Linked DNA regions of Roseimicrobium gellanilyticum. The protein of the gene in region 1 interacts with the protein of each later gene in a pairwise test. Links are inferred from orthologs where the notes say so. Each region holds a gene or a part of one and is shown in the gene's direction. Other genes may lie near its edges. The genes, in order: DES53_RS05740 and groL.

Evidence for each region.
Region 2: the proteins of DES53_RS05740 (region 1) and groL interact in binary tests that used the Escherichia coli proteins (3 or more experiments, as listed by UniProt). The link is inferred for Roseimicrobium gellanilyticum from one-to-one orthologs.

Annotation. Positions count from the first base shown.
Region 1 is NZ_QNRR01000002.1:98,119-113,967, reverse strand. Bases 6,092-8,846 are described here. They hold DES53_RS05740 (ABC transporter ATP-binding protein), read left to right. Parts: upstream 6,092-6,934; coding sequence 6,935-7,759; downstream 7,760-8,846. Other genes in these bases: DES53_RS05735 (MlaD family protein), read left to right, coding at 7,787-8,846; DES53_RS05745 (ABC transporter permease), read left to right, coding at 6,177-6,932; DES53_RS05750 (STAS domain-containing protein), read left to right, coding at 6,092-6,143. Outside these bases: DES53_RS05765 (Do family serine endopeptidase), read right to left, coding at 1-1,454; DES53_RS05760 (Sel1-like repeat-containing protein kinase family protein), read right to left, coding at 1,731-4,835; DES53_RS05755 (hypothetical protein), read right to left, coding at 5,017-5,283; more of DES53_RS05750, read left to right, coding at 5,769-6,091; more of DES53_RS05735, read left to right, coding at 8,847-8,914; DES53_RS05730 (ATP-binding SpoIIE family protein phosphatase), read left to right, coding at 9,334-11,085; DES53_RS05725 (hypothetical protein), read left to right, coding at 11,317-11,724; DES53_RS05720 (hypothetical protein), read left to right, coding at 11,846-12,037; DES53_RS05715 (GFA family protein), read left to right, coding at 12,328-12,750; polA (DNA polymerase I), read left to right, coding at 13,203-15,849. UniProt on the Escherichia coli protein: Part of the ABC transporter complex MlaFEDB, which is involved in a phospholipid transport pathway that maintains lipid asymmetry in the outer membrane by retrograde trafficking of phospholipids from the outer membrane to the inner membrane.
Region 2 is NZ_QNRR01000011.1:8,467-24,422, forward strand. The notes cover bases 1-2,862. They hold groL (chaperonin GroEL), read left to right. Parts: upstream 1-554; coding sequence 555-2,171; downstream 2,172-2,862. Other genes in these bases: dnaK (molecular chaperone DnaK), read left to right, coding at 1-59; DES53_RS24370 (co-chaperone GroES), read left to right, coding at 192-488; DES53_RS24380 (hypothetical protein), read left to right, coding at 2,302-2,634. Outside these bases: DES53_RS24385 (phenylacetate--CoA ligase family protein), read left to right, coding at 2,901-4,274; DES53_RS24390 (outer membrane protein), read right to left, coding at 4,636-5,298; DES53_RS24395 (sulfatase family protein), read right to left, coding at 5,458-6,903; DES53_RS24400 (AsmA family protein), read left to right, coding at 7,022-10,549; DES53_RS24405 (DUF1318 domain-containing protein), read left to right, coding at 10,546-11,160; DES53_RS24410 (SanA/YdcF family protein), read right to left, coding at 11,165-11,974; dtd (D-aminoacyl-tRNA deacylase), read left to right, coding at 11,993-12,445; DES53_RS24420 (N-acetylmuramoyl-L-alanine amidase), read left to right, coding at 12,542-14,140; DES53_RS24425 (acyl-CoA desaturase), read left to right, coding at 14,265-15,254; DES53_RS24430 (hypothetical protein), read right to left, coding at 15,819-15,956.

The DNA of each region.
Region 1 (15,849 bases):
CCTTCGACTTTCTCATCAAGACTGTATTCATCCCGCAGTTCGCTGGTGAGGTTTTCGATCTTCACTCCAGTGAGGAAGGAACCGCTCTTGTCAGCACTGCCTCCCTTGTCGCCGGGGCGCTGGCCCACGTTGGCAAACTTGTCGGCATCGAGCTTCTCAAGCGTCGCGGTGAGGGACAGGTTCTCCGGCTTCTTCGTCTTTTCGTTGAAGCGGATCACACCGAACTTCACAGCTTCACCAGGATGCTTGCCGCTGATCATGAGGCGCAGCTTGGAGGGCTGTTCGACCTTTTCTCCGTCGGCGCTCACAATGACGTCACCACCGAGCAGGCCGGCCTTTTCCGCGGGGGAATCAGGCACCACTTCGGACACGGTCACACCACGGGAATCATTCAGGCCGTAGAAATCGGCCATGCTGGGATCCACGTCAGACATCACGACGCCGAGGAAACCACGGTCCACCTTGCCGTCATCGAGCAGGTCGGTGACGATGGAGAGGGCCATGTTCGACGGAATCGCAAGACCGATGCCGGAGAACATACCGCTGCGGGTTTCAATGGCGGTGTTGATGCCGATGACGCGGCCGAGACCATCCACCAGCGGACCACCGGAGTTGCCGGGATTGATGGCGGCATCCGTCTGGATGAAGTCTTCATAACCGGACTGCTGCTTGTGGCGGATGATGCCCACGTCGCTGCGGCCAAGGGCGCTGATGATGCCCTGGGTCACCGACTGGTCGAGGCCCATCGGGGAACCGATGGCAAGCACCACGTCACCCACGCGCAGCTTGGCGCTGTCACCGAAGGTGGCCTTGGGAAGGTCCTTTCCATCGATCTTGATGAGAGCGATGTCTGTGGAAGGGTCAGAGCCAATCACCTTGGCGATGTACTCCTTGTTCTGGCCGCCGATGCGCACCTTCAACTGGTCAGCGTTTTCCACGACGTGATTGTTCGTCATGATGTAGCCGTCGCTGGTAAGGAGCACGCCGGAACCGAGACCGGTCTGACGGGGTCCTTGAGGAGCACGGGGAGCGCGGCGGTTGTTGCCACGCGGGGCCGGAGTGCCGCCTTCCTCACCATGGCGCTCGAGCCAGTCTTTGAAAAACTCGCGGAACATGGGCGGAAGCTGCTCGATGTCATCTTCGTCCATATTGGGGCCCATTCGGCCACCACCGGCGAGAGACTTGGTCGTATAGGTGCCGATGCTGACGACGGTGGGCAGCGTGCGCTCGACCACGTCCGCATAGCTGAGGGTCACCTGTCCGGCATTCCGGACTTCAGCGGAGTCACGGCCGATCTGGGAGAGGAACTCCGCAGGCTTCAGCTTGGGCACCACTTGGGGCGCCGGTTTTACTTCGGCAGGCTTTCCAGCCTCTTCTTGGGCGACTACAAGAGCCGCCGCACCGAGCATGGCCATACCGGCAATGGCAAGGGTTTTGGATTTCGACTTATTCATGGATGTATTGGCGATGTATTGATACTAATCCGTGCAATAGAGACGACGCAGGAATGCCAATTGTTGAACCTATTTGTGATTTTTTATTTGAACGTTCTTGACGGGGTATTTCACCACTTCGCCATGAGGCAGAAGCAGGTGCATCATCAGGTGATGCACCACAAAACCATGAGCGCAAACTAACTTTAGAGCATCAGCTCAGGAGGAAGATACGCGCCTCACAGTCATCTGGACGGGTCTGGAAGCGTCCCGCTACCGCATCCGCTCTATTCCACCTTAATACACCACGCCTTTTTCACGACACCAGGCCGAGGCCTCCGCATTGCCCAGAGCAGCGGATTTCTGATACCACTGCGTCGCCTGAGCGCGGTCGGCAGGAATGCCAGTGCCATACTCCAGCGCGTGCGCATACTGCTGCATGCTCTCTGCATGACCGCGACGTGCCCCCTCGGCAAAGAGCTGCACCGCGAGAGCCGCATCCTCCGCCACGCCCTGCCCCCGAAGGTACAGCGCCCCCAGATTCCCACAGGCGGAGACGATCCCGGCGCGATAGGCCTCACTGCACAACGCAAACGCCCGCGCATCATCCCGGGGAACCCCCTTCCCGAGGCGGTAGCACACGCCGAGGAGGTCCTTAGCCTGGCTGTCGCCTGCGGCAACAGCAATGCTCAGCAGCTCCACGGCCTTCACAGGATCCGAGGGCGTGCCCCAGCCCTGAAGATGGCATTCTGCCAGAGGCACATTTGCAGGAACGCTTCCGGCCTGTGCCGCCTTTTCAAACCAGATGTACGCAGCGCGCTCATCCACCGCGCCCACTTCACCGCGCAGGCTGGATCTGCCCATCGCGAGCATGGCCTCGGCATTTCCCCGTGAGGCTGCACGCTCCGTCTCGACCCGCAAGGCAGCGGGGAGCTTGCCGCCGGAGAGCCGCAATTCCGCCAGCCGGGCATCCAACTTGGCATCCATTCCCGCTGTCTCAGGAGACACCACTGGCGCGGGCAAAGAGGATGTCGATGCAACCGGGTTGGTCATCGCCGGAGGCGGAGGCACAGGAGCGATGGTGGGTGCCTGAGGAGGAGCAGCCGAAGCCGGGCGCGGAGCGGCGGGAGCCACGGAACCCGCAGCCGAGCCGGCCCGCGGAGGCGTGGCCTTTGGCTCCAAGTTCACATCCTTGAAGGAAGAACCTGTCGGTGCTGGCAAGGTGGGCGCACCAGATGATGGCTGCTTCTTGGGCGCAACCGGCAGGTCAATGATGGGCGCATCAGGCGCGAGAGGGTCGGTGGCCAGCACCGCTTTGGGAGCCGGGATATCCTGCCACAGAGCCCGGCCTGAAAGATGCGCGAGTATCGCCCCCAGCACCAGGGACCCAATGAGCAGCAAGGCCACCCGGATCCACAGGGAGGTTTCCTCGTGCATGGGACGCCAGGAGCTTTCGCTCTCGGGCAACTCATGCATTCTGCCACGAATGGGCCGCAAGCCCCCACCCTCGTAGTGGTCGTCTGGGTCGTGAGCCTGAGTCTGCCGGATGAGCGCCTCGGCAAAGCCGATGGTGGGCTTTGGAGGAGGATTATGTGCCGGAGCGCTTGTCAGTGGCGGGGTTGCCCCCTTTTTTTCCGGCAGGCGCGTCAATTGACGAAGTCCCTCTGCGGGCGCTGGCCCTGCGACCTTCGGCTGGTATACAGGAGCCTCCTGCGCCTCTGGGGCGCTCGCTGCAGCTTGGCCACCGCTGACCTCTGACCACACGGCACCCGTGCGGGCGGACTTCGCGACGTCAAACTGCTGCATCACACGGGCGTACTTCGCCAGGAATGCGGCACGCTTGATGGGCGCTCCCTCACGGGCATGGCGGACTTCCTCCTCCAGCAGGCGGCGGACGCTATCTGTCTCCGCAATCCCCGCCTCGTGCTTCGTGGCATCCGCATCCGGCATGCCCGCCAGGAAACAACCGAGCGCCGCCATCCACCCACCGTTCCAGATGGGCTCGGCATCATCGCTCTTGTTTGCATCGAGCGGCAGCAGCACGGCGGGATCTGTGCCTCTGCCTGCGATGGCATGCAGACAGGGATGCGCACGAATGACGACGGAAAAGCCAGACCACTCATTCAGCTTTCGAGAGAGAAGACCGCTGTCGCGAGGCGACTCCTGGCCCACTCCGGTGAAGAGGAAGACATCCTCCAAACGCAGACGCCGCGCAGGAAGGCCGGCTTTCTCAAGCTGGGCCAGAGCAGCATCCACTCCGGCGAGTACCAGGTAGATCTCCTGCACGCCGAGCGTATCACGCACCTCCAGCACTTCCTGAAGGGTCACGCCCTCCACCGCCGTCTCCGCCACCGTCTGGATACCGTCCTTTTCCTCCACGAAGAGCACGGGGACGAGATTGGGAAATTTGCCAGCCTTGGGGAGATTCTGCACCTGCTGGAAAAGCTCCGCAGGAATCGTGCCTGCCAGCCTGGAGGGTGGCACCTGCTCCACCACCACGGCCTGCCCCAGCTTCAGCATGGTACCCCGCAGCGAATAAGGATGATATGGGTCCAGCTTCTGACTCTGGATGCGTACCGTGGAAGCAATGCTGCGAGCCACCTCGGTGAAACCCGCCAGCAGAACTGCGAGGTAGGGACGCGGCTTGCACGCGGAGGGCAGCTCCACAGGTGGCGCTGGCGGCATGAGCGTGGAAAGCTCCTTCAGCAAGGCCGCGAGGGCCTCCTGCTTTTCCGGTCCGCAGGCACTGAGAAGATTCTGAAGCAACTCGATGAAATCCGCCGTCTGCAGGGTGGCCGATGCCGGTGACTCACCGCTCTCCAATCGCTCCTGAAAAAAAGCATTGAGGAACTGGCCCTGCTTTTCCAGAGGCGACCGTCCCTGCCTGGCCTTGGCTGCCTTGCCGACGGGCTCTTCCATGAGGCGGTAGTCTGCGACTTCCACCTCCACAGACTGGGGTCCAGTCTGGATGATGCGGAGTGCGTCCAGCGGCTGGGTCGGCACGAAATCCCCCACCTCAATCAACGCCTGCATGGCTTCCAGCGCAGAGTGGGTGACCTGCATGGCAAGCCACACTGGGAGGGACTCCGATCGCTCCAAATAACTGCGCAAGGTCTCCCCATCCACATTCGTGGTGATGTAAAAGGGACTGCCATCATCCTCGCCGTAGTCCAGCAGACGGGCGAGCCGGGTATGGCCACGAGCGCGCACCTGCTTCGCCCGCTCCTCGAATACGGTCTTGTCCTTCAGCGGCTCCAGCAGGACGTGGAAGTGGACGAAGACATGCCGCTCCAAATCGAAGGCGAGCACGCCCACCTGTTCTGCGGACCGTACCACCTCGATATTTTTCCCCCCAGCTTCTTGGGCGATGAGGTAATGTCGGAATTGCGTAGGACCCGGCATGCTTTCGATTACCCTGACATTCGGCATCCTTGAGGAATTTTGCAAGGGTTGAGTATGTGATCAGAGCCGATATGAACGCGCCTCATGGTGAAGCTTCGTTCAACTGAGAGCGCGGCCTGTCTGCTAACCTCCGCTTTCCCAGAAATGTGCGAAGGGAAGCAACCTCAGCACAGTCATTCTTTTACGATACCTTGGGCAGAGGCATCACCTTGCCGTGCTTTTCCTCGTAGGCAATCCGCTCCGCATTCCAGCTTTCGAAAGCTTCCCTCACTAGCCGCGCACCATCCACAGATGAGGACTCCTCTGGTACTGAGATTTCTGCGGAACCAGTACTTCTGAGACGCTTGATTCGCTGCACTTGGGCACGCACCTCTTCATCCGACGTTCCCTCAGCAGCTTCCACACCAGCCTTGGTCGCCGCACGGCATGCCTTCTGGAACTCGGTCATGAGGTGACATACGCCATCGATAGTCACGGGTAAACTCAAACCACATGCTCACTCCATTGCGACACTTCTCTGGTCTATCGCTCTGCGCGCCTATACACCGGTGGGGAGCCGCTGCGCCGGCTTCCTGACTAGAGAGGGCGGAGGTGGGGCGGAGCATCCGGGTGATAGGACCTTGCCGCATGCTAGTTCCACACCGCCTCCCCAAGGTTCCGCGACACGTCCGAGATCGTAGTACGACCAAGAAGCTGGCGTGACACCGCGCTCGTACACCTCAGGAATCACAAGACCGCTCACGAAGTAACTCAAGAACCTGTCACGCGGCATGAAAACGCCGACATGCAAATGCCATACACCTCCATCTTCATTGGCAAAACCAAAATGTCACTTCAGCACATCCGCCCGCCGATTTCCCCACTTGCGATTCTCAGGACAAAACGCCATCATGCGCTGGACGTTCACGCAACACACATGAGGAAGCCGCGGTCATGAATCTGTCCCCGCACCTGGGTTATGAAGAGGAGTCGCATGCCGGGGGAAAGGTCCTCAAGTTTGCGGGCGAGGCGGACTTCCTGGCGGTGCCGGCGGTCAGGCAGCTCTTGAAGGGACTGCTCGCGCAGAAGCTTCCGCTGCTCATCGTGGACCTGTCCGGCGTCACCTTTCTGAACACGCCCTTCTGGGCGGCCATGCAGCGCTACCAGCTTGATGGGCATCCCGATTCGCGGCTCGCCATCTCAGGCATGAATGAGGCGCTGCGGGCCGCTTTTGACATCAACGGTGTGGGCCTCGAATCCGCCGAGGGTGGCCACATCGCGGTGTATGACACGCTCGCGATGGCGAAGGCAGCGGGCAAGGCCAGTTGATCCCAGCACGGCAACATTCTTTCTCTTCTTCACGTGAAGCCAGGCAGTGAATACAGCTATCCAGGTCTCTCGACGGCGATGTTTCGCGGAGCGATGGAGCGTCCCTGGCTGCCCGCCAGCATGTGGAAGACCTTCTTCCAGCGAGCCCTGTCCGTCGGGGTGCGCGCCGCGCCCACGGTCTTCCTGATGTCACTCTGCGTGGGCCTCGTGATTGCGCTGGTGCTGCAGGAGCAGCTGGCGAAGTTGAGCATGCAGGACCGCGTGCCACGGCTCATCTGGGTAATTCTCAATCACCAGCTCGCGCCCCTGCTCACCGCGACGGTTTTCATCGGTCGCAGTGTGGCCGGCACGGCGGCGGAACTGGCGAACATGAAGATCGCGGAGGAGATCAAGGCCTTGGAGACAATGGGCGTGGACCTCTCGCGGTACATCCTGCTGCCGGTGCTCGCGGCCTTCGCGCTGATGCTGCCCGTAATGACCATCTACACCGTGGGCGTGGGATTGATTGGCGCCTTCCTCATCTGCTCGCAAACGCTGGGCATGTCTGTGGACCAATTCGTCGTGCGCGCGCTTGAAGGGGCGCAAATCAGTGACGTGCTTTTGAGCATCGGCAAGGCATGGGTATTCTCTCTCATGGCAGCCATGATTGCCTTCAACAAAGGACTCAATGCCACGGGCGGCTCCGATGCCGTGGGACGTGTGGCCACCGCCGCCGTGGTGACCGCGCTCGTCTCCGTGACCGCCATCAACGCGGTGATCACCGGCCTGCAACTGCTTCTGAAACGCTAACCATGTCACCCGCTGCCAAATCCACGCCAGCCACCGGGCCTCTGCTCGTGGTCAAGGACCTGGTAAAGGCCTACCCAAATGGCACGCGCGTGCTCAATGGCGTGAGCTTCGAAGTGCATGCGGGGGACGTCTTCACCATCCTCGGAGGCTCCGGCTGCGGGAAGAGCACCCTGCTGAACATCCTCATCGGTGTGGATGCCCCAAGCGAGGGCTCAGTGCATGTGCTCGGTGAGAACATCCACCAACTCCCCCGTCCCAAGCGCGCGACGTTGATGCGGGATGTGGGCGTGCTTTTCCAATCAGGGGCGCTGCTGCAGAGCCTGACCATTGCGGAGAATGTGGCGCTGCCATTCCAGCAGCACCACCCGGAGATCGCGAGTGACAGGGAACTGCTGGAGGACACCGTGATGATGAAGCTGCGCGCCGTGGGACTGTCGCGGCATGCGGACAAGTATCCACGTGAACTCAGCGGCGGCATGAAGAAGCGTGCCGCACTCGCACGCGCATTGGCGCTGGATCCGAAGCTGCTCATCAGCGACGAACCCACCTCCGGGCTCGACCCGGTGAGCACGAAGGAAATCGATGATCTCACCATCACCCTCAGCCGGAAGAGCGGAGCGACAGTAATCGTGGTGACACACGATCTCCTGAGCTTCCAGCGCATCGCCACACGCGGCATCATGCTCGGCGCGGAGCGGGATGGTGCGGTGCGCGGCACCGTGCTGCTCTCCGGCACGAAGCAGGAATTTCACGCGAGCACGCATCCGCTGGTCCGCGCCTTTCTCCAACCTGCCGAGGACCTCGCTGCAGCAGGCACTGTAGCCTGAGCTCTCGATGCCACTTCCCCTTTCCCCATGAAACTTCTGAAATCACTCAAGGGCTCCTACGATGCGGTGCTGGTGCTGCTCATCGTGGCAGTAGCCGGCATCCTGCTCTTTGCCATCTACCGGGCAATTGGCGGCGGGTCGGGCACGAAGCTTTCTTTCGCAGCGTCATTTGATGACGTCACCGGCATCAAGGAAAAGTCCAAGGTGCTCTTCAAAGGGATGCCGGTGGGTTCCGTGGGCGCTCTGCAGTATGAGCCGAAGACGGACAAGATACTCGTGCGCATCGACCTGCAGAGCGAGGTGGAGATTCCCGCCAATGTGCAACCCTATCTGGAGAGCTCGCTCTTTGGTGAGTCGCACATTTCCCTGAGGACACACCCCATGCACTCAGGCCTGGCTACGCTGGCCTCCATCACGGAAAATCACCAGGGCTCGATCGAAGAGCTGCATTGCATCGAAGGCGTGCGCCTGAGCCGCGCGGACTCCGTGCTACCCGGTCTGGATGAGAATGCCAAGAAGGCCGTGGATGCCGCCGCGCAAGCGATGGTGGAAGTGAAAGCCATGGCCACGGTCTCCAAGGACATGCTGAAGACAGTGAATGATGACATGGATCACCTGGTGATGACCCCCGTGAAGGAGACCATGGATGAACTGAAGAAAATCATCGCCGGTCCCGAGGGTCAGCAGGATGAAGGCCTCGCCTTTGAACTGAAGAACGCCGTCGCCGAACTGGAGCAGAGCACCACGGCGATGAACGTGCTCTTCAACGGAAGCAAGGATGGAAGCAAGAAAGGCCTCATCGATCTCACGCAGGATATCGACGGTGGCTGGCAGGACATCGTGAGCACGCTTCTGGAAGGAAAGGAGCAGACCGTATCTGAATTGCAGAAGGTCTCCTCCGCCTTGGACAAAGCAGGCAAGGCCATCAGCCGCAGCGAGACACAAATTCAAAAGCTGGGCAGTGCGTCTGACAAGGTCGGCGATGCCGCGAAGCGTGTGGATGTCTTCATGGAAATGCTCTCCCTCAAACCCAACGCCGTGGTGTGGGGCAAGAACAAGGAGCAGGACAAGATGATTCAACAGCGCGGTGGCACCGTGACTCCGAGGACAGGCACGAGTGGCCAGAGGACAGCACCGCCGTTGCCACGGAAGTAATTCGATGCAGTGAGACAGGAGAGCCGTTGCCGCTAATCCAAGATGAACTCCACGTCGCAATTGATGCTTCCTTCATTGCTCCCGGAGGGAGCAATGAATGGTAGCCGGTGGTGCAGGGAGCTTCAGCGACCGCAACCACCGGATCCTACGGAAACCTCATGGCGTCCCGGAGGGCACGCCGGAAGCGGACTGCCTGGCGATGACACATCATCCGATCCTGCCATCCCTCTTCCGCCGTCCCATCCGGGACGGAATGTTTTTCACCACGGTGATCCGGTGGTTGCGGTCGCCAAGGCTCCCTTCACCGACCGGCTAACGTTCCGCTGTCCCTCCGGGACAAATACATCTACTGCCTCGGTTAGCGTCTACAGGCAGGAGTGCCCCCGATCCTTGGGAGCAGCGCTTCCGCGCTTCGAACCATGAGCAAGCCTGCACAACCACGGGAGGCCGAAGACACATCGGTGACCGCCATCCCCTCCACGCACGGCGAAGGTCTGCTGGTGGAAACACTGCTTGGCGTGGCGGCTTCGCTGAATCGCTCCGGCGACTTCGAATCGCTGCTGGCGAATATCCTGCATGGCGCGCGCGCAGTGATGCGGTGTGCAGCATGTTCCATCTCACTGCCGGACGCAGCGAGTGGTGATTTGCTGATTCACAGCACGCAACGCGATTGGAAGAAGGAGGGCGCATGGCGCTTGCCCAAGGGACAAGGCATTGCCGGTCGTGTGTTCGAATCCCGCGAGGCCGTAAATACCTCGGATGCGGCGAAACATCCGGAGCACTACCGCCGCACCGGGCAAGATGCGGGTCTCGCAACGCAAGCCCTGCTCACCATTCCTCTGCTCGATGGAGAGCATTGCCGCGGCGTGATGCAGGCAATGAATCCAGAAGATCGCGAGCACTTCGGCACAGAGGACATGCGCATCTTCATGGCCTTCGGTGCGCTGGTGTCCGTCACCCTCGGCAGACGCGAGGCGGAAGAGCAGGCCAAAGCCCGCGCGGTGGAAGAGGCCGAGCGCAAAGTGGAGATGGAACTGGCGCGGCAGGTGCAGGAAACCTTCCTCCCAGAACCCCGTGCGACGCATGGTCCACTACGCATGCAGGCGTATCTGGAGCAAGCGACGGGCATTGGTGGTGACTGCTACTTCTTTCACTCACCAAATCCGCATCTGCTGCTTGCTGGAGTAGGCGATGTCACTGGCAAAGGCTCCAGCGCTGCGCTGGACATGGCACGACTCACCACGCAGATCGCGCTCACGGCTTCGCAGTGTGTGCCGGAAAAATTCAGCGCATGGCTCGCGACGCTGAACAACACACTGTATCAAGCCATGCACGCCGGTGACAATGCGGCGGCGCTGACGGTGCTGCTCTTTGATTTGAAGCATCGCCGTGTGCAGGCCTCCGCATTCGCCCAGGCGCCACCGCTCTTTCGCTCACGCGAGAATGGCACGTGGCAAGAGATTGCGTGCCCGAGGCAGCCGTTCTTCGGTCAGCGTCGTCTCACGGAGTGCAAGGTGGCCTCCATGGCACTCGGCTCAGGCACGCACTGGCTCGCGCAGTCAGACGGCATCCTCGAAGCCGTGATCAAAGATGGCTCCGAGCTTGGTCGTGAAGGTCTGCTCGGCATTCTCAATGACGCCGCGTGGCATGAGTCCACGGACATCGAAACCCTCGTCACGAAATGGCGCGCCCTCCTGAAGGATGGCGCGCGCGATGACGCCACCCTTCTTCTCCTTATGGACGCGACTCCCCCGCCCGCTTCCGTCTTTGAAGCCGCCTGCACCCCGGAGAGCATCCGGGATGCGCGCAAGTTCTGCGAAAGCTGGCTCGACTTCGCCGGCTTCGACAAGAATGCCAAGGTGCAAATCCTCGTGGGTTGCGACGAAGTGCTGACGAATATCCTGAAGCACGCCTACGGTATCGACCAGCCTCCGGGCCCCATCACCTGCACCGCAGCCATGGAACCCGCGAAGTTGCGCTTCACCATCAAGCATCGCGGACGCGGTATCTCCCAGGAAGAAGCCGCCGCCCAAGCCCACTCCGGCGCCCGTGAAGAAGGCGGCATGGGCCTGGCACTAGTGCGCCGCGTGTTCACGCATGTGCATTTCCACGCGGCGGCGAGCACGCGGGAAGAGTCGGAGATTACGCTCGAGAAGGAACTGGTGGGGTAATCGCTCGCAGCGACCTGCTACCATCCGAGGCCTCGCCGGGACAAAGCATCCAGGGAAGCTTAAGTTTGCGCCCATGCCTTCGATTCCCCGATCGCCCTACCCAGCTCTTCTCGCTGGTGCGGCGCATGCTTCATGCGGTGGCTAACGAGGAGAATGATTCGGATATTTTCTAGAGAAAGATTCGTTGAATTGAGAGGTAGTGAGATATCACAACGAGTGACATCGATTCCCATGAACGAAGGTTCAAAAACACGCAAAAAAAGCCGCTGGCTCGTCGTCGCGGCGATCGTGATTTCTATTGTGACCCTGCTGGGGATCTTCGGGTACCGGATATACCGCGTGGCAGCGCTGCAAGGGGCGCTTGCAAAACGATGGCAGGTGGCATTCGCAGGTGGAGAGCCTCCCTCCCCGGGACCGGCATGGGCGAATAAAGCGGTCGCTTCGCTGATACAGTATAGGGGCGGCACGAATGTCGAGAACATCGTGTGGCGTGAGCGTTTGCTGGCCCTGTCCCGTTCGGAAACGGACGCCATCTTCATCACCACTTCGGACAGCTTTCACAAGGATTTTTCCCGGCATTGCAACGCTTCCCCAAGCTCCGCACGTTTGTTATTCGCGACGTCATATCGGGGACCATGACCCAAGGCGATATCGACACCCTCTTCACCGTTTTGGGCAGCATGGAGCACCTTGAGAAAATTCAAATCGACACCCATTTCTGACGGACGAAGTCTTCGCGAAGCTCGCAGGACTTCCCAAGTTGAAGGAGATCCAAATCAGCAATGGGAAGTGCAGCGTGCGACTTCTGGAGACTCTCAAGACGCTGCCAAACCTGAAGCAACTGACCCTCGGCATCAGGTCAAAGGACTCCAAGTGGATTCTGGAAAACCCGGAACAGCTCTACCGCGACTCCCTCCCGGGAGCGACGGTGAGTTTCTCGAGGGATTTTTAATCATGTGAGCGTCCCTCAAAGAAATGGACGGTAGGGATGCGATCCTGCGCTTCCGTAGATAGCGGGCAGAGGCGGATGGAAATGCCACGTGGCGAGCCATTTCGTGCCGCAGCTCCGCACCGCCACCTCATGGCAACGGAAGCCTGAATACTGACTTTTTTGCGGAATCCCAGACTCCGATGTCCTGTGTGATCCGCTGCGTTCGTCACGCTTGGAAGGCGCGATCCCAAGGCAGGTGTCAAAAGGAGACCCGACCTCGCTTGCTTCATCCAAACCCATCTGCAAATCCCATGCCACTACCCACCCCCATCACCGGCGGCTGCGCCTGTGGAGCCATCCGCTACGAGTGCACTGAGGCCCCCATGGAAATGTTCTGCTGCCATTGTCGCGAGTGCCAGCGCGCCAGCGGCGGCCCCTATTCGCCCGCAACACTGTTCCCCATCACAGGCTTCAAGATCACCCAGGGCACACCGAAGTATCATGACCGCCCCAGTGATGGCGGCGGCCAACACACGCGCGGCTTCTGCCCGGATTGCGGTTCGCGGTTGTTTGGTGCGGTCAATCCGACATTCCCCTTCATCGGCGTCGTCGCTTCGAGCCTGGATGACCCCTCGATTTTCAAGCCAGCGTACCACATCTTCACGGCGGATGCCCAACCGTGGGACCTCATGGACCCGGCACTGCCGAAGCATGAAGGCTATGCGCCGATGTAGGACAAGGCTTGGAGCATGTTGATTGGAACTTTAGCCGATTTCAGGAGTACGCCGAAGGCGTTGCACATCGTCCAGCCCAAGGTAAGCTTCGCCGCGAAGCGGCAAGCGCCACCTTGGGTTACGGCATCTAGATGCTGAACGCTGGAAGCGTTCCACAGAAGTGCTGCAGGGCGGAGGCGGCCTTTTACTGTCGTTGATGCCTGTTTGTGGAATTCTTTCAGAGTTCAAGGTCTTCTCTCCTGCCACCCAAGGTGGCGCCTGCTTCGCAGGCTGACCTTGGGCTGGACGATGTACAACGCCTTCGGCGTAAAACACGGCCAAAGTTCAACTCAAAACGCGCTAGCCGGGAGCTCCGATCCGAGCGTCGCCCGCAAAAACATCCCTCCGCACTCCGGCCTCCGCATTCCGAACTCGCCTGTTGCCCTTCCGTCCCGCCTCTCCATCCTGCACCGATGCCGAACCGCCTCTTCCTCCTCGACAGCATGGCGCTGCTGTACCGTGCGCATTTTGCACTGATCAAGAAACCCATCTTCAACAGCAAGGGGGTCAATACGTCGGCGCTCTACGGCTTCGCCAATGTGCTGCTGGACATCCGGGAGAATCAGAAGCCCACGCACTTCGCGGCGGCCTTCGATACCAGCGCGCCCACCCCTCGGCACACCATGTTTGCCGATTACAAGGCGCAGCGCGAGGAGATGCCGGAGGACTTGTCCGTGGCCATCCCAGCAGCGAAGCGCCTGCTGAAGGCGATGCGCATCCCCATCCTGGAGCTGGATGGGTACGAGGCCGATGACCTCATCGGCACGCTCGCGCATCAGGCGGAGGAGCGCGGTGATTTCGAAACGTACATGGTCACGCCGGACAAGGACTTCGGCCAGCTCGTGACGGAGCGTACGAAAATCTACAAGCCAGGTCGCCAGGGCAGTGACACGGAGATTCTCGGCGTCGCAGAAATATGCGAGCGCTGGGGCGTCTCCAAACCGGAACAGGTCATCGACATCCTCGGTCTCATGGGGGATGCGAGCGATAACATCCCCGGCATCAAAGGCGTGGGCGAGAAGACAGCGGCGAAGCTCATCCAGCAGTTCGGCGGTGTGGACGCCATGCTGGAGCGCGTGGATGAGATCGAAGGCAAGCTGAAGGACAAGGTCAAGGAAGGCGCAGCCATGGCGCGTCTCTCGCGACAGCTCGCCGTGATCATGCGTGATGCACCCTCTCCGGTGGGACTTGATGAGATGGCGCTGCAAAGCTTCGATGACGATGCGCTGAAGGCCATCTTCGTGGAGTATGAGTTCAATGCGCTCGGTCGCCGCATCTTCGGCGACGACTTCAAGGCCGGACGCGGCGCGGTGGCGCCGCAGGCAGCGCCCGCAAAGAAAACCTCCAAGAAGGCCGCTGCTGGTGGCGATGCTCAAGGGGACCTCTTCGGTGGAGGCGGAGGTGGAACCACTGCGGAAGCGCCCACCACCATCCCCACGGAGCTGGAGGCGAATGAGCAGGAACTCTTCTCCGAGCCCACCAATCCCAATCTGCAAACCATCACCACCGTGCCTCACAAGTACGAGCTGGTGACCACTCGAGAAGACCGTGAGCGCTGGCTGAAGCGACTCTCACAGGTGAAGGCCTTCTGCTTCGACACAGAGACGGATGGACTCGACCCGCTCACCGCGCGCATGCTCGGCATGTCCTTTGCCATCGAGCCGTTTGAAGCGTGCTACATCCACATTCCCGAAGACCCCACAGAGCATCTCGCAGTGCTGGCAGAGCTGAAGCCACTGCTGACGAAGAGCACGGCGGAAAAGATTGGGCACAATCTCAAATTCGACCTGCGCGTGCTCATGGCGCACAAAATCGAAGTGGCAGGCCCGTTCTTTGACACGATGCTGGCCCACTCCCTCATCGAACCGGACCAGCGGCATGGGATGGACTACTTGAGCGAGCGTTATCTGGGATACACGCCCATCTCCATCACTTCACTCATCGGAGAGAAGAAGGGACCGACCCCGCAGAAGAGCATGGCGGAGGCGCCTCTGGAACCGCTCGCTGAGTACGCGGCGGAAGATGCGGATGTAACCCTGCAACTTGCGAACATCCTGCGCCCCGAGCTGGAGAAGCAGGGGCAGCACAAGGTCTTCTATGACATCGAGGCACCCTTGCTTCCCGTACTCGTGCGCATGGAGCACGTGGGGGTGAAGGTGGATGTGGCCACGCTGGAGGAAATCGGCCAGACTCTGGAGCATCGCGCTCGTGAGCTGGAAGCACGCATCCACAGCCACGCCGGATTCCCCTTCAATCTGAACTCGCCCAAGAAGCTGGGTGAAGTGCTCTTTGATCAATTGCGCCTCGTCGAGAAGCCGAAGAAGACCGCGACCGGCCAGTACCAGACGAATGAGCAGACACTGCAGTCACTGCTGGGCGTGCACCCCATCATCGAGGAGATTCTCTCCTACCGTGAATCGACCAAGCTCAAGAACACTTATGTGGACGCCCTGCCTGCCACGGTGAATCCCATCGATGGACGCGTGCACACCACCTTCCACCAGCTCATGGCGGCGACGGGCCGCATGGCTTCCACGGACCCGAACCTGCAGAACATCCCCATCCGCAGCGATGCCGGGCGCGAGATTCGCAAGGCTTTCGTCCCGGAGAAGGAAGACTGGGTGCTGCTGAGCGCGGACTATTCGCAGATCGAACTGCGCGTGATGGCCGCCCTCAGTGGTGACGATGCCATGGCGGAGGCCTTCCAGCGCAAGCTGGACATTCACACCGCCACCGCCGCGAAGGTCTATAACGTGCCTCTTGAAGAGACCACGTCTGATATGCGCCGCACGGCGAAGATGGTGAACTTCGGCATCATCTATGGCATCAGCGCCTTCGGCCTGAGCCAGCGTCTTGGCATTCCACGGGCGGAGGCGGGGCAGATCATCGACAGCTACTTCACGCAATATCCCGGCGTGCGCGAGTTCCTGGATCGCGAGGTGCAGGATGCGCGCCAGCGTGGCTTCGTGGCCACCCTGACCGGACGCCGGCGTTTCCTGCGGGACATCAATTCCTCCAACGCCACCGTGCGCAACGCCACGGAACGCGTGGCCATGAACA
Region 2 (15,956 bases), on another replicon or contig:
AGGGCAACGTGGTCGACGCCGACTTCGAAGTGGTGGACAAGAACGACAACAAGTCCTAAGCCCCAGCCTTCTTCTTCAGTAGATTAGTTTCCCCACAGCCGGCTGCGAAGCCGCACTCGCGGTACGCAGCCGGCTGGGTGAACCAAACCAAAACACAACACAGAACCGAAACAGCACACAGCATACCAACCATGGCTACGAAAATTACACCCCTGGGTCGCCGCATTCTTGTGAAGCGTGTGAGCTCCGAGGAAAAGACCGCCGGCGGCATTTTCCTTCCTGACACCGCAAAGGAAAAGCCCCAGGAGGCTGAAGTCCTCGCACTCGGCACCGGCAAGGACGATGAAGGCAAGGACGTGAAGGACCTCTTCACCGTGAAGGTGGGCGACAAGGTGCTCATCAGCAAGTACGGCGGCACCGAAGTGAAGGTGGACGGCGAAGACGTGCTCATCATCAACGAAAGCGACGTGCTCGGCATCGTTGGCTAAGGCCCGCGCTGTTCGTTCTGACGCCCCGTTTCCAAAAAGAACAAAAATACTAAGAGATAATACACCATGGCAAAGCAACTCAACTTCGACGAAAGCGCCCGCCAGGCCCTCCTGCGCGGCGTGCAGAAGATCGCCAAGGCGGTCAAGGCCACCCTCGGACCTTCGGGCCGCAACGTGATCCTGGAGAAGAAATTCGGCTCCCCCACCATCACCAAGGACGGCGTGACTGTCGCCAAGGAAGTGGAACTGTCCGACCCCTATGAAAACATGGGCGCCCAGCTCGTGAAGGAAGTCTCCAGCAAGACCAGCGACGTGGCCGGTGACGGCACCACGACCGCCACGGTGCTCGCCGAGGCCATCTATTCCGAAGGCCTGCGCAACGTAACCGCCGGTGCGAACCCGACCTCCCTGCAGCGCGGCATCCTGAAGGCCACTGAGGCCGTCGTCGCCAAGCTCAAGGAAATCAGCGTGCCCGTGACCAAGGCGACCGAAATCGCCCAGGTCGCCACCGTCTCCGCCAACTGGGACACGGAAATCGGCAAGATCATTGCTGATGCCATGGACAAGGTGGGCAAGGACGGCACCATCACTGTGGAAGAGGCCAAGAGCATCGAAACGACCCTCGAAGTCGTGGAAGGCATGCAGTTCGACAAGGGCTACCTGTCCCCCTACTTCGTGACGAACGCGGAGAGCATGGAAGCCATCATCGAGAACGGCTACATCCTCATTCACGAGAAGAAGATTGGCAGCCTCAAGGACATGCTGCCCCTTCTTGAGAAGGTCGCTCGCTCCGGCAAGCCCCTCCTCATCATCGCGGAAGACGTGGAAGGTGAAGCGCTCGCCACCCTCGTGGTGAACCGCCTGCGTGGCACCCTCAACATCTGCGCTGTGAAGGCTCCTGGCTTCGGCGACCGCCGCAAGGCCATGCTCGAAGACATCGCCGTCCTCACCGGCGGCCGCTGCATCACCGAAGACCTCGGCATCAAGCTTGAGAACATCGAGCTTTCCGACCTCGGCCGTGCGAAGCGCATCACCGTGGACAAGGAAAACACCACCATCGTCGAAGGTGAAGGCACCAGCGAAGCGATCGCCGGCCGCGTGGCCCAGATCCGCCGCCAGATCGACGAAACCACCAGCGACTATGACCGCGAGAAGCTCCAGGAGCGCCTTGCCAAGCTCGCCGGCGGTGTGGCCGTCATCAACGTCGGTGCTGCCACCGAAACCGAGATGAAGGAAAAGAAGGCCCGCGTGGAAGACGCCCTGCACGCCACCCGTGCAGCCGTTGAGGAAGGCATCGTCCCTGGCGGCGGTGTGGCCCTCATCCGTGCTCAGGTTGCCATCGACGGCATCAAGCTCGTTGGCGACGAAGCTACCGGCGCCGACATCGTACGTCGCGCGATCGAAGCTCCTCTCCGTCAGCTCGCTGCCAACGCGGGCGTGGAAGGCGCACTCGTCGTCTCCGAAGTGAAGAAGCAGAAGGGCAACGGCGGCTACAACGTGGCCACCGGCGAATACGTCGACCTCATCAAGGCCGGCGTCGTCGACCCGACGAAGGTGACCCGCAGCGCTCTCCAGAACGCCGCCTCCATCAGCGGTCTCCTGCTGACCACCGAGTGCCTCATCGCCGACATCCCCAAGGAAGAAAAGGCCGAGGCTCCTCACAGCCACGCTGACATGATGTAATCAGCATCCGGGCAGGTTCTTGAAACACCAGAATCAGCTCTGAACAATCAGCGGGTCGCAATGCATATTGCGACCCGCTTTTTTGTGCCGCTTCGCGTCAGGCGATACAGTCATCGCTCCAGAACCAATCATGACAGCCCGCGACAGTTTTGAAGAGTTTGATGCCCTCCTGTCAGTATCCAATTGCGACCGTTGGGCTGATGGACAAGGTCTTGAGGATGCCCAGGAACTCCTGGGGAAATTCACCAGCGCTCAGTGGAGCCGTCTGGAACACGAATGGAGGACACGCGACAAGAAGTGGCGCCTGTGTCTGGAATCCGCCCTCTGCCCACTCCAAAGCGCAGCTGAGGGCCGCCTGCTTCTGGAGATGGCATATGATGTTGACCCGGACGTGAGGTACTCCGCGCTCCACACGATCTCGTTCTACTGTGGCGTGAATAGTTCGGGCACCTATTTTTTTTGACGAGAGTTGTCGAGTGCCCGGGTTTTATGAGTCCGCGAAGGAGGGAGGGAGACTCTTGCAAGTACTCCGAAGGGAGATGGAGGCTCGAGCTCCCACGGTCTTTGACGGCTGGGAACTGATGGCCAAAATGTTGGCGGAGTGAACGCGCTGAGGCAGCGGTCAAAATGCAGGATTATCCATCCTTCATTCGGCCCAGGCCATTTTTTGTTATTTTTTTGAAGCTTGGTTGTCGTACGATGTCAGATAGCGTCTTCCCAAAGAGACCCATGAATTTGCGCACTCTCGGAGAACCCCTCATGTGGGCGAAAGCCCTGTGGGAGCGGCGTACTACGATCCGCCTGTCACGCGAGCAACTGGAAGCCCAGCAGCTCCGCAAGTTTCGCCGCTTCGTCGCTTATGTGCAGAAGCGGTCGCCCTATTATCAGAAGATTATTCAGGAGCGGGGTATTGATCCCGCCACATGCGTGCCCACGGATTTCCCTGTGCTGACCAAGCGCGATGTGATGGCGAACTTTGACGATATCGTCACCGACCGCCGCATCACCCGCGAGCGCGTGCTGGATTTCCTCGCCAAGTCGAAGGACCCCGGAGAGCTCTTCGAGGACGAATATCACGTACTGCACACCTCCGGCACTTCCGGCACCATGGGTGTGTACGTGTATTCTCGTGAAGGATGGATTAAAGGTGCGAGCAACATCACGCGTGTGGCGCCGCCGCGACTGCGCCGGCGTTCCGCATTTGTCGCGGCCACGCGTGGCCACTTCGCCGGTGTGAGCCTCATGGTCACGGGGAACCGTGGCACGAACCGCCTCTTCTACAATGTGCGTACCTATGACGTGGGCCGCCCCATGCCGGAGATCATCGCGGACCTGAACAAGTTCCAGCCGCATGCGCTCTCTGGCTATGCTGCCGTACTGAAGGTGCTGGGCGAAGCGCAGGAGAGAGGGGAACTGAAGATCAAACCCGAGCTGGTGGGCAATGGCGGCGAACCTCTCATGCCTGAGGTGAAGACCCTGTTGCAGCGCGCGTTCAAGGCACCCGTGTCCAATGCCTACGCCACCAGTGAGCTGCTCTATATGGGGCTCACGCTTCCGGACTCTGGCCCGGATGGCAGCATGCACCTCATGGAGGACAACCTCATCTTCGAACTGCATGACGACCACACCTGCGTGACGAATCTCTTCAATGAAGTGATGCCTCTCATCCGCTACCGATTGGATGACGTGCTGGTGCCGGACACGGAGAGCGAGAACAATCTGCCCTTCACCAAGATACGCGGCATCGTGGGTCGCGCTGAAGACGCACTCGTCTTCACCAACAGTCAGGGCAAGGAAGATTTCATTCATCCCATTGTCATTGTAGAGCTGGTCATCCCCGGCCTGAATGCCTGGCAGGTGGTGCTGGAGAGCAAGACATCCTTCCGTTTCCGAGCCCGCTTCGAGCCTGGTCAAAGCGAGGCTGAGCAGCAGGCCACCAAGGAACGCATCATGCAAACCGTGGGTGCCCTGCTTGCCGAGAAGGACATGGGCAATGTGAAGTTCACCATTGAGCCGGTGGAAGAGATGGAGATCGACAAGCACTCCGGGAAATTCCGTCTCGTAGTGCGCGACCCTGCGCTGAAGCCGCCAGTGAGAGCGTGATCACCAACAGGCGACTCGATAGGCAATTCCATCTGGAACGCCAGAAGCCCCGAGTGTTGACTCGAAAAGATTGGGAGTACGGAGACCTGTGATCGTTTCCGCTTCGATACGAAGGTACTCCTTTCAGGATTTGCGTGAGAGAAAAGCGCTGCGCCTTGGAAGTCTGGCAGTCGCAGCCTCCTGCAGCGGAATGGCGAGCTTGAAGAGCAAATGCGATGCAAGCTTCACCAGCCAAGTCTGTGAATGTACGTCCACCATCGCTAGCTGGGTGGTGCCCGGGCAGAGCCACACGCAATAAAAAAGGAGCGGCCCGAAGGCCGCTCCCACTGCAATTCAATCTACTCTTAACTTAACCGACTGATTAGAAGCGGATGGTCAGGCCACCTTCAAGGATGTGGCCGATGGAGTCGTCATATCCGGCAACTGCATCCTGACCGTAGAGGAAGCGATAGCCGATGTTGAGGCTGGCAGCTTCGGTCACACGGAAGGTCACACCGGCCTTGGCTTGGGCTGCGAAGTTCCAGTCGCTGTCGGATTCGCCGCTGAAGAAGGCATCGCCGCCGACGCTTTCCACCTCAGCTTCGCTCCAGATCACGCCCAGGCCACCACCGACGTAGATGCCGACAACATCGGTCACATCAACCGTGTAGAGCACGTTTGCAAAGATGGGGACCTGACGGAACTCACCGTCCACATCGAAGTTGCCAAGCCCCGGGACATGGACTTCGGCGTCTTCAACTCCAAGGTAACCGGATTCCAATTCCACTGACAGGCCATTGCCAAAGGCATAGCCGACCGCACCGAGGATGGAGTAGCCGGTGTCAAAGTCGAGGTCGACACCGAAAGCGCTGGCGTCGTCGAGCCAGAGAGCGCCACCGGCGAGGGACAGGTAGGGGCCGCCGACAGGTGCGGAAGCAGGAGTCGGAGCGACAACGCCCTTGCTGGAGGTGTAGGTGCCAGCCTGGCTGGTCGCCACCATGGCGAGACCAAGCAGAGCGAGGAAGCTATTACGAAGAAGTTTCATGCGATTGTGTCTTGGTTTGTCGGTGAGGGTGAATCATGCCCTTGGAGGGCATGATTCCTTCTGCCCTATACGTCAGAAGTTGCCAATCGCATGCACTTTTTTCAGACGGCAACCAATTATTTTTCGAAGTGCCCCAATCCATATTTCTCCACTCCATGATTAATCATGGAGCTCTCCTGGCTCGAACCAGCCTCGCTTGCGGGTTTCTTTGAGCACGGGATCGTTCACGCGCTTCATCCAGGCTTCCATCTTCCCATCCAGGTCACTCACGACCTTTTGGATCTTTTGTCCCTTGTCCTTGCGTCCTGCTCCGCCAAGCAGATTCTTCGTCTCTCCTGGATCGTCTTTTAGATTGTAGAGCTCATCCATGAGATTTGCGTGGAAATGCCGGACATACTTCCACTCTTCGGTCCGGATCATGCGCATGTAAGCCAGGCCGCTGTTATGCAAATCATACTGGCCAAACCAGTCACCACGCCACGAGACAGCTTCTCCACGCAGCAGGGGCGCGAAATTCTCCCCCTCCACCTTCCATCCAGCGGGAGGCGTCACCCCCGCCATGCCGAGCAGGCTGGGATAGTTATCCAGATTGAGCACCTGCTGCGGGATCACCGCACCTGCCTTCGTGACTCCCGGCCAGCGCACCAGCAACGGGATGCGCAGGGAGGTATCCCACATGTTGGGCCGCTTGGGACCACCCACACCGCCGGCCACCCACATGCCGTTTCCCTTCGTGTGGATACCATGGTGTCCTATGTTGTATCCGTGATCGCTGGTGAACTGGATGATCGTCTTGTCCCAGAGTCCTTCTTTCTCAAGCCAGGCAAAGAGGCGCCCGAGATTCCGATCCACACTGTGGATCGCCGCATAGTATTCACGGGTCCAGTTCTTGATCTGCTGTGCATCCGCGCCCTTCGGCAAGGGCACCGTGGGATCAAGATTGGCGAAGAGCTTGCTGTCCTCTTCCGGCACAGGCGCATAAGCGGTGTGTGGCTCGCGGAAGTGCAGGCTCAAGGCAAAGGCCTTTGCTTTGTTATCCCCGAGCCAGCGGATGGCTTCATCGGTAAGCAGATCGGCTCCATATCCCTTCACCTCCTTCGGACCATCGGGAAAATCATAGGTGGGGTTCATGGGTGAGGTGCCGCCACCCAGGAAGCCATAGAAGTGACCGAAGCCCTGCGCTGTGGGATGCGACTCGGGCTTTTCCCCGAGGTGCCACTTTCCGATCAAGGCCGTGGCGTAACCCGCCTGCTGTAGCACCTTGGACCAGGTGACAGCATCCTTCCCAAGGCCCAGTCCGGCTTTGGCCTCATTGGGCGCAATCCAATCCGTGACCCCCAGTTGAGCTCCATACTTGCCCGTCAGAAACGTCACCCGGCTCGGTGAGCACACTGGTGTAACCGTGAAAGCGTTCTCGAAGCGCACGCCCTCCTTTGCGAGACGATCCATGTTCGGCGTGATGCTCTCCTTGTTCCCGTAGCAGCCGAGGGTCCACGAGGCCTGGTCATCCGTGACAATGGAGATGATGTTCAGGCGCGAGGCATCGGCTGCAGCGAGCACAGACGGCAGAAGCAGGCTGACCAGTAGGAGGAAGATGCGGGACATGCCGCTCACAACGCCCCCTTGCGACGATATGTTGCACGCATGTGAAGCGAAGTGGGGACACGATAGCGGACGTTTGCGCATGCAGCCCTTGCGTGTGCGATTAGACTGGAGCACCTCCATGACTGAACCTGCCCAGCAGCAGCAGCAGCAATCCAGACCCAAGCGGCCGCTCTGGAGGCGTCTGCTCCGATGGATGATTCTGGCTGGTCTGACGCTGGTGTTCCTTGTTCTGCTGGTGCTCGGAGGCGGGCTGTGGTACGCGAGCCACAATCGTGTGCGGATCGCCAACCGCGCTCTGGAAACCGTGGGACCGTTCCGCGGCCGCCTTGAGGCCGTGGAACTCGATCGACTGGGCAACTTCGACGTGCGTGGACTGGAGCTTGTGAACAAAGCTTCCGGCAAAACCGTCGTGCGGCTGCCGAAGATCAGCGGGAAATTCGAGTGGGGTGCCCTGCGCTCGAATGCCGTCGAGTCCCTCGTGCTTGAGAATGCGGAAATCCATCTCGATGAGATGGCACTCAAGTCCTTCATGCCGGCAAAGGATGCAGCGAACGCCACAGGATCCACTGAAGGAGCGAAGGGATTCGCAGGGCTGCGTATCGATCACCTGCAACTGAAGGACGCGAAGGTCAGCTTCACCGACAAGGACGGGACACGCCATGAAGTGGAGATGGACTACCTCGCGAACAAGCTGCAAGTGGACGCCCAGGGCCTGCTCAACAGTGGCGAGCAGCAACTGACCATCTCCCACGAAGACCTCGACGTGGAACATGCCCCCTACGGCGTGCGTTTGCTGGAGGCAAAGGGACGCATTAAGAACGGCGTGGTGGATCTGGATGAGGTGAATGTGCAACAGCCAGTGCTTCATGCCACACCCCAAATGCTGGGCGAGTTTGGCATGGATGCCCGCACCGGATCCGCGGCACCCACCACGCTGCCAACCAACGGACCGATGGCACTCGCAACTCCCGGGCTCATTCGCGGCATCCGTGTTGGAAAATTGGCCGTCAAGGATCTCTCCGTGAGTGCCCATGGCTTCGCTCCCGGAAACAGCACGGGAATCGTGATCCCGGATGCCGGCATCGTGATCCCACGCTATGAGGCTGACGACCTGGCATGGAACCCGGGCGACCAACTCCAGGCTGGTGCGCAGCGGCTGCTGTTCCAGGATCTAAGCATTGTCTCGGAGACAGATGACGGGGCGCTGAGGATTCGGGAATTGAGCGTGGCGCTGAATCCCAAGGAAGATGGTCAGCCCTGGACCATCCGCTACCTCCGTGTGAATGACCCAACCATCTATTGGACCCGTGGACTTCACCAAGAACTACAGGAAAAGGCAGTGGAGTTTGGCCTGGGAACGAAGTCTGCCGCAGTTGAGGGTGATGCTCCTGCTGACTCCTCGTCTGCAGTCCCCGGCAATGCAGAAGCCAGCGCAAGCACGGTGCGCATCATGAAGGCCGGCATCACAGGGGCCACGGTGAAAATCTCAGATCTGGAGCTCATGCCTTTTGATCTGTCTGCCAAGGCCGGGCTGATGCTCACGGAGATTGAATTTGGAGCACAGGGTTGGAAGTCGCAAAGCTTCCAATCGCTGGAGGTGACGGAGGGCAGGCTGCAGTTTCCCACGAAGAAGGGCGAGCAGGCTTACATGCCCTTCTTCGAGCTTCCTGCCGGAGAGCTGGTGATGAAACCGGATGAGTGGAATGCCAACCGGAAAGTCGCCCGTCTTTTGCTGGAGAAGCCTGTGGTGCGGCTCCGTGAGGGCAACACTCCCTGGATCGCTCATCAATATACGCTGGAGGGTCCGCCTTACCCGGTGCCCACACCATCCACTGCGAAGGCGGAAACCTCAAAACCACCTCCACCATCTCCCGTGGAGGAACAGCCTCTCGTGGGACCGCCACGACCGATCGAGCAACCGTGGTGGAAGCGGCTTCACTACGGCCAGCTCGCTGTGAAGGACGGGTTCGCGGATCTGGTACTCTTCCTGCCACGACCGGTGGATATGCAGGCGAAGGTGAACATCACCACCGAGCGGACCACGACTGGCGGCAGCCGGCACCATGTGCGCATCGAGGACTTCGCGGGAAAGCTGCCCACGCTCTCCAAGCTGCCCTTCCCCGTGCTTCAGGCAGGCGTGCTGGAGGGATCCGTGCTCCTGCCGGAAATGTGGAGCCAGCGACGCATTGAAGAACTGAAACTCACCGGGGCGAACATCGAGGTGGGTGAGGCTCTGATGAAACTTTTCGAACCGGAGAAGAAGCCGAAACCCAACGAGAACACCGGTGCAACCGCGGACACACCTTCGGAAGTTTCAATCACCACCACGCACGGGGAACCATGGCGTGTGGGCCATCTTCAGGTGGCAGACAGTTCTGTCTCGTTGCAGCACATCGTCCCGGGATCGGAGTCCGTTCACTTTGGGCTCGCCTTCGAAGTGAACGAATCGCCGCTATTGATGGAGGACATTCTGAAGGACTCCACGCCGCAACGCGTCGAGCTGGCAAACATCCGCATCCCTTCAGTGCAGGATCCCTCACGCTCCGTGGCCGAGCTGGAGAAGATTGCCATCTCCCTCAGCTTGCAGGGGCTTGCTCGCAAGGAGGTCGACCACATCGAGATTGTGAGCCCCACGCTCTATGTGGGCGAGGATCTTTTCTGGTATGTGGACTACTATCGCAAGTACATGGCAGCGGGCGCCCGCCCTTCGCCAGACAGCCCCCAAATAGTCGCTGCCAGTGACGATTTCGAATTCGAGGTCTCCAGCGCTGTCATCGAGAGTGAACCGCCCCTGAGCGAGGCCGCATGGAGCATCAAGCGACTACAGGTGCATGATGGAAAATTGGTGATCGCCCCGAAGGGCAAGCCGCTTTTCAAGACTCCCTTCCCCTTCAGCGTAGATACCGAAGTGACGCGAGGCACGCTGCAAGCCGACCTCGCCATTCCGCCAGACACCTACCCCATCCCACAGATCAATCTCAAACTCGTGGGCATGCGCGGTAATGTGCAGTTCAACCTGCCCTTCAAGCAGAAGGACAACAACCTCACGGAAACCTTCGAGGTGGACAGCATCCAGTACGAGGACTTCAAGACGGGAAAGGCCTTCCTCACTGTGACCTATGACAAGGCGGGTATCTACGCGAAATTCGGCGCCGAGGCATACGAGGGCTATCTCAACGGTGAAGCGAATGTCTACCTCAGCGACAGCTACCACTGGGACGGTTGGATCACTGGCAAGGATGTGCAGACCAAGTACCTCGCGGAGATCATGACGCCGACCTACTTCTACATGGAAGGAAAGGTGGAAACCTCGCTGGTGGCCCAGGGAAGCATGATGGAGCTCTACCAGGGAGACGCGTCCTTCAAGAACCTGACTCCCGGCAAGATCAGCATCAAAGCCCTGGATGATGTGATCAAGGACCTGCCCAAGGTGTGGGATCCCCTGAGGCAGCAGATCACCAAGATAGGACTGGAAACCATGCGTGACTTCGCCTATGACCGGGCGGAAATGAAGGCGCGCTTCTACGGACGCGAAGGTAATGGGTACTTCCGGTTTGTGGGCCCCCAAGGGTCACGCAACTTCGACATCAACGTATACGACCACCGATGGACCGACGACAAGGAGGCCAAGACAACGTCCCCATGACCCAGGATGCCTTGACGCCAATCCCCCGGAAAGTCTCGCAAGCCATGCTGGCGTTTCTGCTTCTGGGCCTCTCCTCTTGCAAGTCGTTCAAGGTGGACCTTCAATCACCGGAACCCATCAAGGTGGATGTGAACATGCGCCTGGATGTCTACCAGTACAAAGGTGACGAGCCTGAGAAGCCCAACGAAGAGCAAGCACGCTACGATGAGGCGCAGACCCGCATCCGCAATCGCCTCGCAGAAATCCAGACCTTCAAAAACAACGGCCTGGTGGGCGAAGACCATCGCGGACTGCTTTTCCTTCGCGAAAAACCCGCCGGGGAATGGGGAGACCGTGTGGAGAAGGAGGTCAATGAGGAGAACGAAGACCGCAACCTCATGATTCGCCACGAAGCCAAGGCCAGCAATCGTGCCATGCATGAAGTGCAGGAGGAATTCTGGAAGCAACGCACGAATCGAGCCTTCCATGGCGAGTGGATCGAAGTTGCCGGAGACAAACCAAACACCTTCAAATGGGTGCAGTCCGACGGCCCACGCGAGAAACCCACGGCAGATGCCACCGGCGGCAACAAGCCAGCCGCCGGCACCACGCAGTCCGCTCCCGGGAGCTGAGTTCCTACCTCAGTGGCAGAGGATTCGCGTCCACGGGCGGAGACTTTTCGCCGATGTAGACGGGCTCGCCCAGCATCTTGGGCTCGGTCTTGAGGAACTCGACATCGAGTACCGCCATCACGCGGGCGATGGTCTCGCGGGCATATTGTTTCCACATGATGGCGCCAGTGGCATCCGTGGCATTGAAGGCGACACACTCGGACAAGCCGTTGCGGTGGGCGATGTAGATGGCCCGCTCGTTGTGATACTTCTGGGAGATAATGGTGAACTCTTTCTGGCCAAATACCTTCCGGGCACGAATGACACTATCGAGAGTGCGAAAGCCCGCATAGTCACAGTAGATCTTCGTGGCTGGCACGCCGAGGGCGATGAGCGCCGCCTTCATCTCACTGGGCTCGTCATAACCATTGCGGGAGTTGTCTCCGCTGACAATGAGGTAGCGAACTTTCTGCTCCTTATAGAGGTTTGCGGCTGCCAGCATGCGAGCCTTGAAGAACTGATTGCTGCGACCATCCGTCTTCGGCACGGTACCGAGGACCAGGCCGCACTCCCTGCTCGGTATGTCGGCAATATTGTCATACACCTTGCCCCGCGCCATGCCCCATACCGCAAAGTAGAAGGCGGTGATGGCAATGGCCAGGTGGGTCCCCAGCACCATGATGCGCACCAGCCAGCGTTTCAGGAATTTGTCGAACCAGACCATCTCGCCATGGATCCACTCCCCGAGGGAACGCCGCTCTGGCCTCGCTCCGGTAATAGACGCCGCCACGCCAAATTTCGCGCGACCACCTTGGACCTTGGAATCTTGACGCATGCGCTAGCATCCTGCTCCATGCGAGCGTTGGTTCAACGGGTTTCCACTGCGGAAGTACTTATCGACGGGAAGTCAGCGGCCCGAATCGGGGCTGGTTTGCTTGTCCTGCTGGGCATCGAAGAAGCAGATCAGGATGAGGACATCGAGTGGCTGGCCGGAAAACTCGCCCGGCTGCGTATCTTTTCCGACTCAGAGGGCAAGATGAACGCCTGCATCACCGAGATCGGCGGTGACGCACTGGTAGTGAGCCAGTTCACGCTGCACGCAAGCACGAAAAAAGGCAACCGCCCCAGCTTCATCCGGGCGGCAAGACCGGAGGCAGCGATCCCACTTTACGAAAAGTTCCTTGCCCGTCTGGAGGGGGAAATCGGGAGACCGGTGGGACGTGGGGTTTTCGGGGCGGACATGAAAGTATCCCTGGTGAACGATGGCCCCGTGACGATCTGGATGGACACGAAGGCCAAGGAGTAGGACCATTGAGCAAATCCGCCCTTCGGGCGTCCAAGTCCAGCATGATCGGGTCAGGCGTTGCAAAGACGGTGGACCCATGTATTCTCTGCGCCCAAAATGACCCCTGTGGAACATTTTTTCCTGCGTCCTGCAACGGTGATGTTGAGCATGCTGTTGCTATGCTCCAGCGCGGGTGGTCTGGCGGTGGGTGCTGAGACGACGACCAAGAAGAAGGCGTCTGAGGAAGAGGAGTCTGGCAAAAAGTCCACCAAGGGTGGCAGCAAGACTACCACCACACCTTCCTCCTCCGGTGGAACCAAGTCCACCCCTGAGAAGACCGAGAAGACCGCTCCTGCCACGACCACCAAGTCAGGCAGCAAGTCCTCCAAGGGCAGTTCTTCGTCGTCGAACACTGCTGCGAACACTGCCAAGAAGGAAGAAAGCAAGCCCAAGACCGAGCCTGCACCGGCCCCGAAGCCAAAGATCATCGCCAAGGTTGATCCCCCCAAAGAGGAGCCCAAGACCAAAGAATCCGAAAAATCCAAGGACAAGGAGTCCACGAGCAAAACGGCCGACAAGACCGTGAAGCCGGAGTCAAAAACGGAGCCTGCCAAGCCCGCAGAGCCGAGGGATGTGACCTCCACCTCCAAGGCAACTTCCCGGGAAATGGACCCGAAGGAGAAGCCGGATTCCGAGTTCGGCCATGAAACCGAGGCCGATAAGAAAGCTAGATCCGAGGCTGCAAAGGGAAGCAAGACGGCGGCTGCAGTAACCACCAGCAGCGACATCTCTGGCTGGGAAATCCTTCACTATCAAGGTGCTGACTACGTCACAGCAAATAGCATCCACCGCTTTTATCGGTTCCACAATCTGGAAGCGGACGGCAATCGCGTGTCCTTCACCTCACCCGTGCTCATCATGCGGGCCACGATTGGCAGCCAGGACCTCCTCATCAACAATATCAAGTTCGTGATGAACGACCCGGTGCTGGAACTCAATGGCAAGCCCTGTTTCTCACGGCTGGACCTGTGCAAGCTTATCGACCCCGTTCTACGCCCCAGCTATATTAATACCAGCAGCGGCTTCGACACGGTGGTTATCGACCCGGGTCACGGCGGACATGACTCTGGGGCACGGGGCATCTACGGATACGAGAAGGATTTCGCCCTGAAACTGGCCTTTGCGTTGAAGTCACAGCTTGAGGCTCAAGGCATTCGGGTAGTGATGACCCGCACGACAGACACCTTTATCTCGCTCGGCGGCCGCGTACAGTTCGCCAACAAAGTCCCGAACAGCATCTACGTGAGCCTGCACTTCAACTCCGGGCCAAGCACCGGAACGGGTATCGAGACCTTCGCCCTGACACCTCAAGGTGCATCGTCCGTATACGGCTCGCGTACAGTCGACGCCTACTCCTTCAACGGGAATCAGCGTGACTCGGAGAACATTGCCCTTGCCACCGCCATCCATGCCTCCGTGGTAAATCACTTCAAGCTCGTGGACCGTGGTGTAAAACGCGCTCGCTGGTACGTGCTGAAGGGTTTGGAGCGTCCCGGAGTGCTTTTTGAGGGCGGATTTGTCACCAGCCCGGTCGATGGCCGCCTGATCGCCGCCGACAATTTCCGTAGAGAGATGGCCGCGACCCTGTGCCAGGCCATCATGAACTACAAAAGGGCCCTCCGTCCCAGCGGTGTCCGGCCCATGGGCTCAAGATGAGATAACTTCTCGATAGGCCTTGTGCTTACCGCCGGAGTGACTTAGTCTACCCGCCCACTCACGAAAAAATCGCTGAAGGCATGATCTGCTCGGTGCCGGTATGCGACACTTGCGTGCCCCGAACATGACTGAAACCCAACCTTCCGCTTTTCGACGTTTACTCTCTGGAGTTTTCACCACTGCCCGTCAGTGGGTGGACAACGACTACTGCACCACCGAGGAACAGGCCCACGCCAAAGATCGCGTGGACTGGAAACGGTGCCTTCCCTTCATCATCATTCACGCTGGCTGCTTCGCCGTGATCTGGGTGGGCTTTAGCTGGTTCGCGCTCGCTGCGGCGGTGCTTCTCTATTTCGCCCGCATGTTTGCCATCACGGCATTCTACCACCGGTACTTCTCACACCGCACCTTCCGCACCTCGCGCTTTGTGCAGTTCATTTTCGCTGTCTGGGGCAATACCGCCATGCAGCGTGGTCCCCTCTGGTGGGCAGCTCATCATCGCCACCACCACCAGCACTCGGATGATCATCCGGATGTGCACTCCCCCACCCTCAAGGGTTTCCTCTGGTCGCACATTGGCTGGATCACCAGCCCGAAGAACTTTCCGACGGACTACAGCCGCGTGAAGGATTTCATGAAGCACCGCGAAATCGTTTTCCTCAACCGCCACGACGTGCTGGTCCCCGTGCTCTACGGCATCTCGCTCTGGCTTATCGGCTGGGCTCTTCAGACCTGGGCTCCCGGACTTGGCACGAGCGGCGCACAGCTCTTCGTGTGGGGCTTCTTCATCAGCACCGTAGCCCTCATGCACGGCACCTTCTTCATCAACTCGCTGGCCCACGTCTTCGGCAAACGCCGCTTCAAGACGGAAGACACCAGCCGCAACAGCCTCTTCCTTGCTCTCCTGACCCTGGGTGAAGGCTGGCACAACAATCACCACCGCTACATGCACTCTGCGAAGCAGGGCTTCTACTGGTGGGAAATCGACGTCAGCTACTACATGCTGAAGATCTTCTCCTGGATGGGCCTCATCTGGGACCTGCGTCCGGTGCCCGCGCACATTTACGAAGAAGCGCGCCTCCACGCACAGAATCCTGACGCATCCCACCGCTGATGCGCCGGCGTGAACTCGAGGCGTGTCTGGATCACCAGACGCGCCTCAAAAGTTTACGCCACATGAGCCGCCCGCATCTTGCCATCACTGTTATGGGAGCCGGCATTGCCAGGCTGAACTGCGGCAACGTATGACATAGCAATCCGCCAGCCAATCGCCTCGTGTGCTGCTGAACTGTCTCGTTCAATCGCTTCTCGGTGCCCGCACCTGCTCCACAACTCATTATTGGATGCGCACGCTCCAAGGAGGCGTCAGGCAAGGCGAATTACTCACGCGCCTGAATGCAAGCGAGCTGAGCGGGCCACGTCCACCCTCACGCATCCGCTCTTCATCCTGACAACGGCAGCTGTGCAGAAGGACCTACCGGAACTTCGTCGCAACAAGGACCTGTCATACCACCACGACGCCGCTGCGAATGAGCACGAACAGCTGATGAGGCACACTTCTCTGCCGGTGGTCTGATACGCACCACAGCGTGCTGCTACCGCGAGCCGGAAGAACAAGCTCCGGCAAAAGCACGTGGCCTGCCGAAGCTCATGAGGATGGCCGGGGGATTCCGGTAGACTACCGCGACTGCGGCATCATGCGTCCCATGCCGGCGCCGCTTTCGAAGGAGCGGGGACGGTTCCACGGCAGGCCGCTGGAATCATCGCTGGGCGGTACGGGCACCTTCTTCTTGGGCTCGTCCGTGGCGGCACAGCC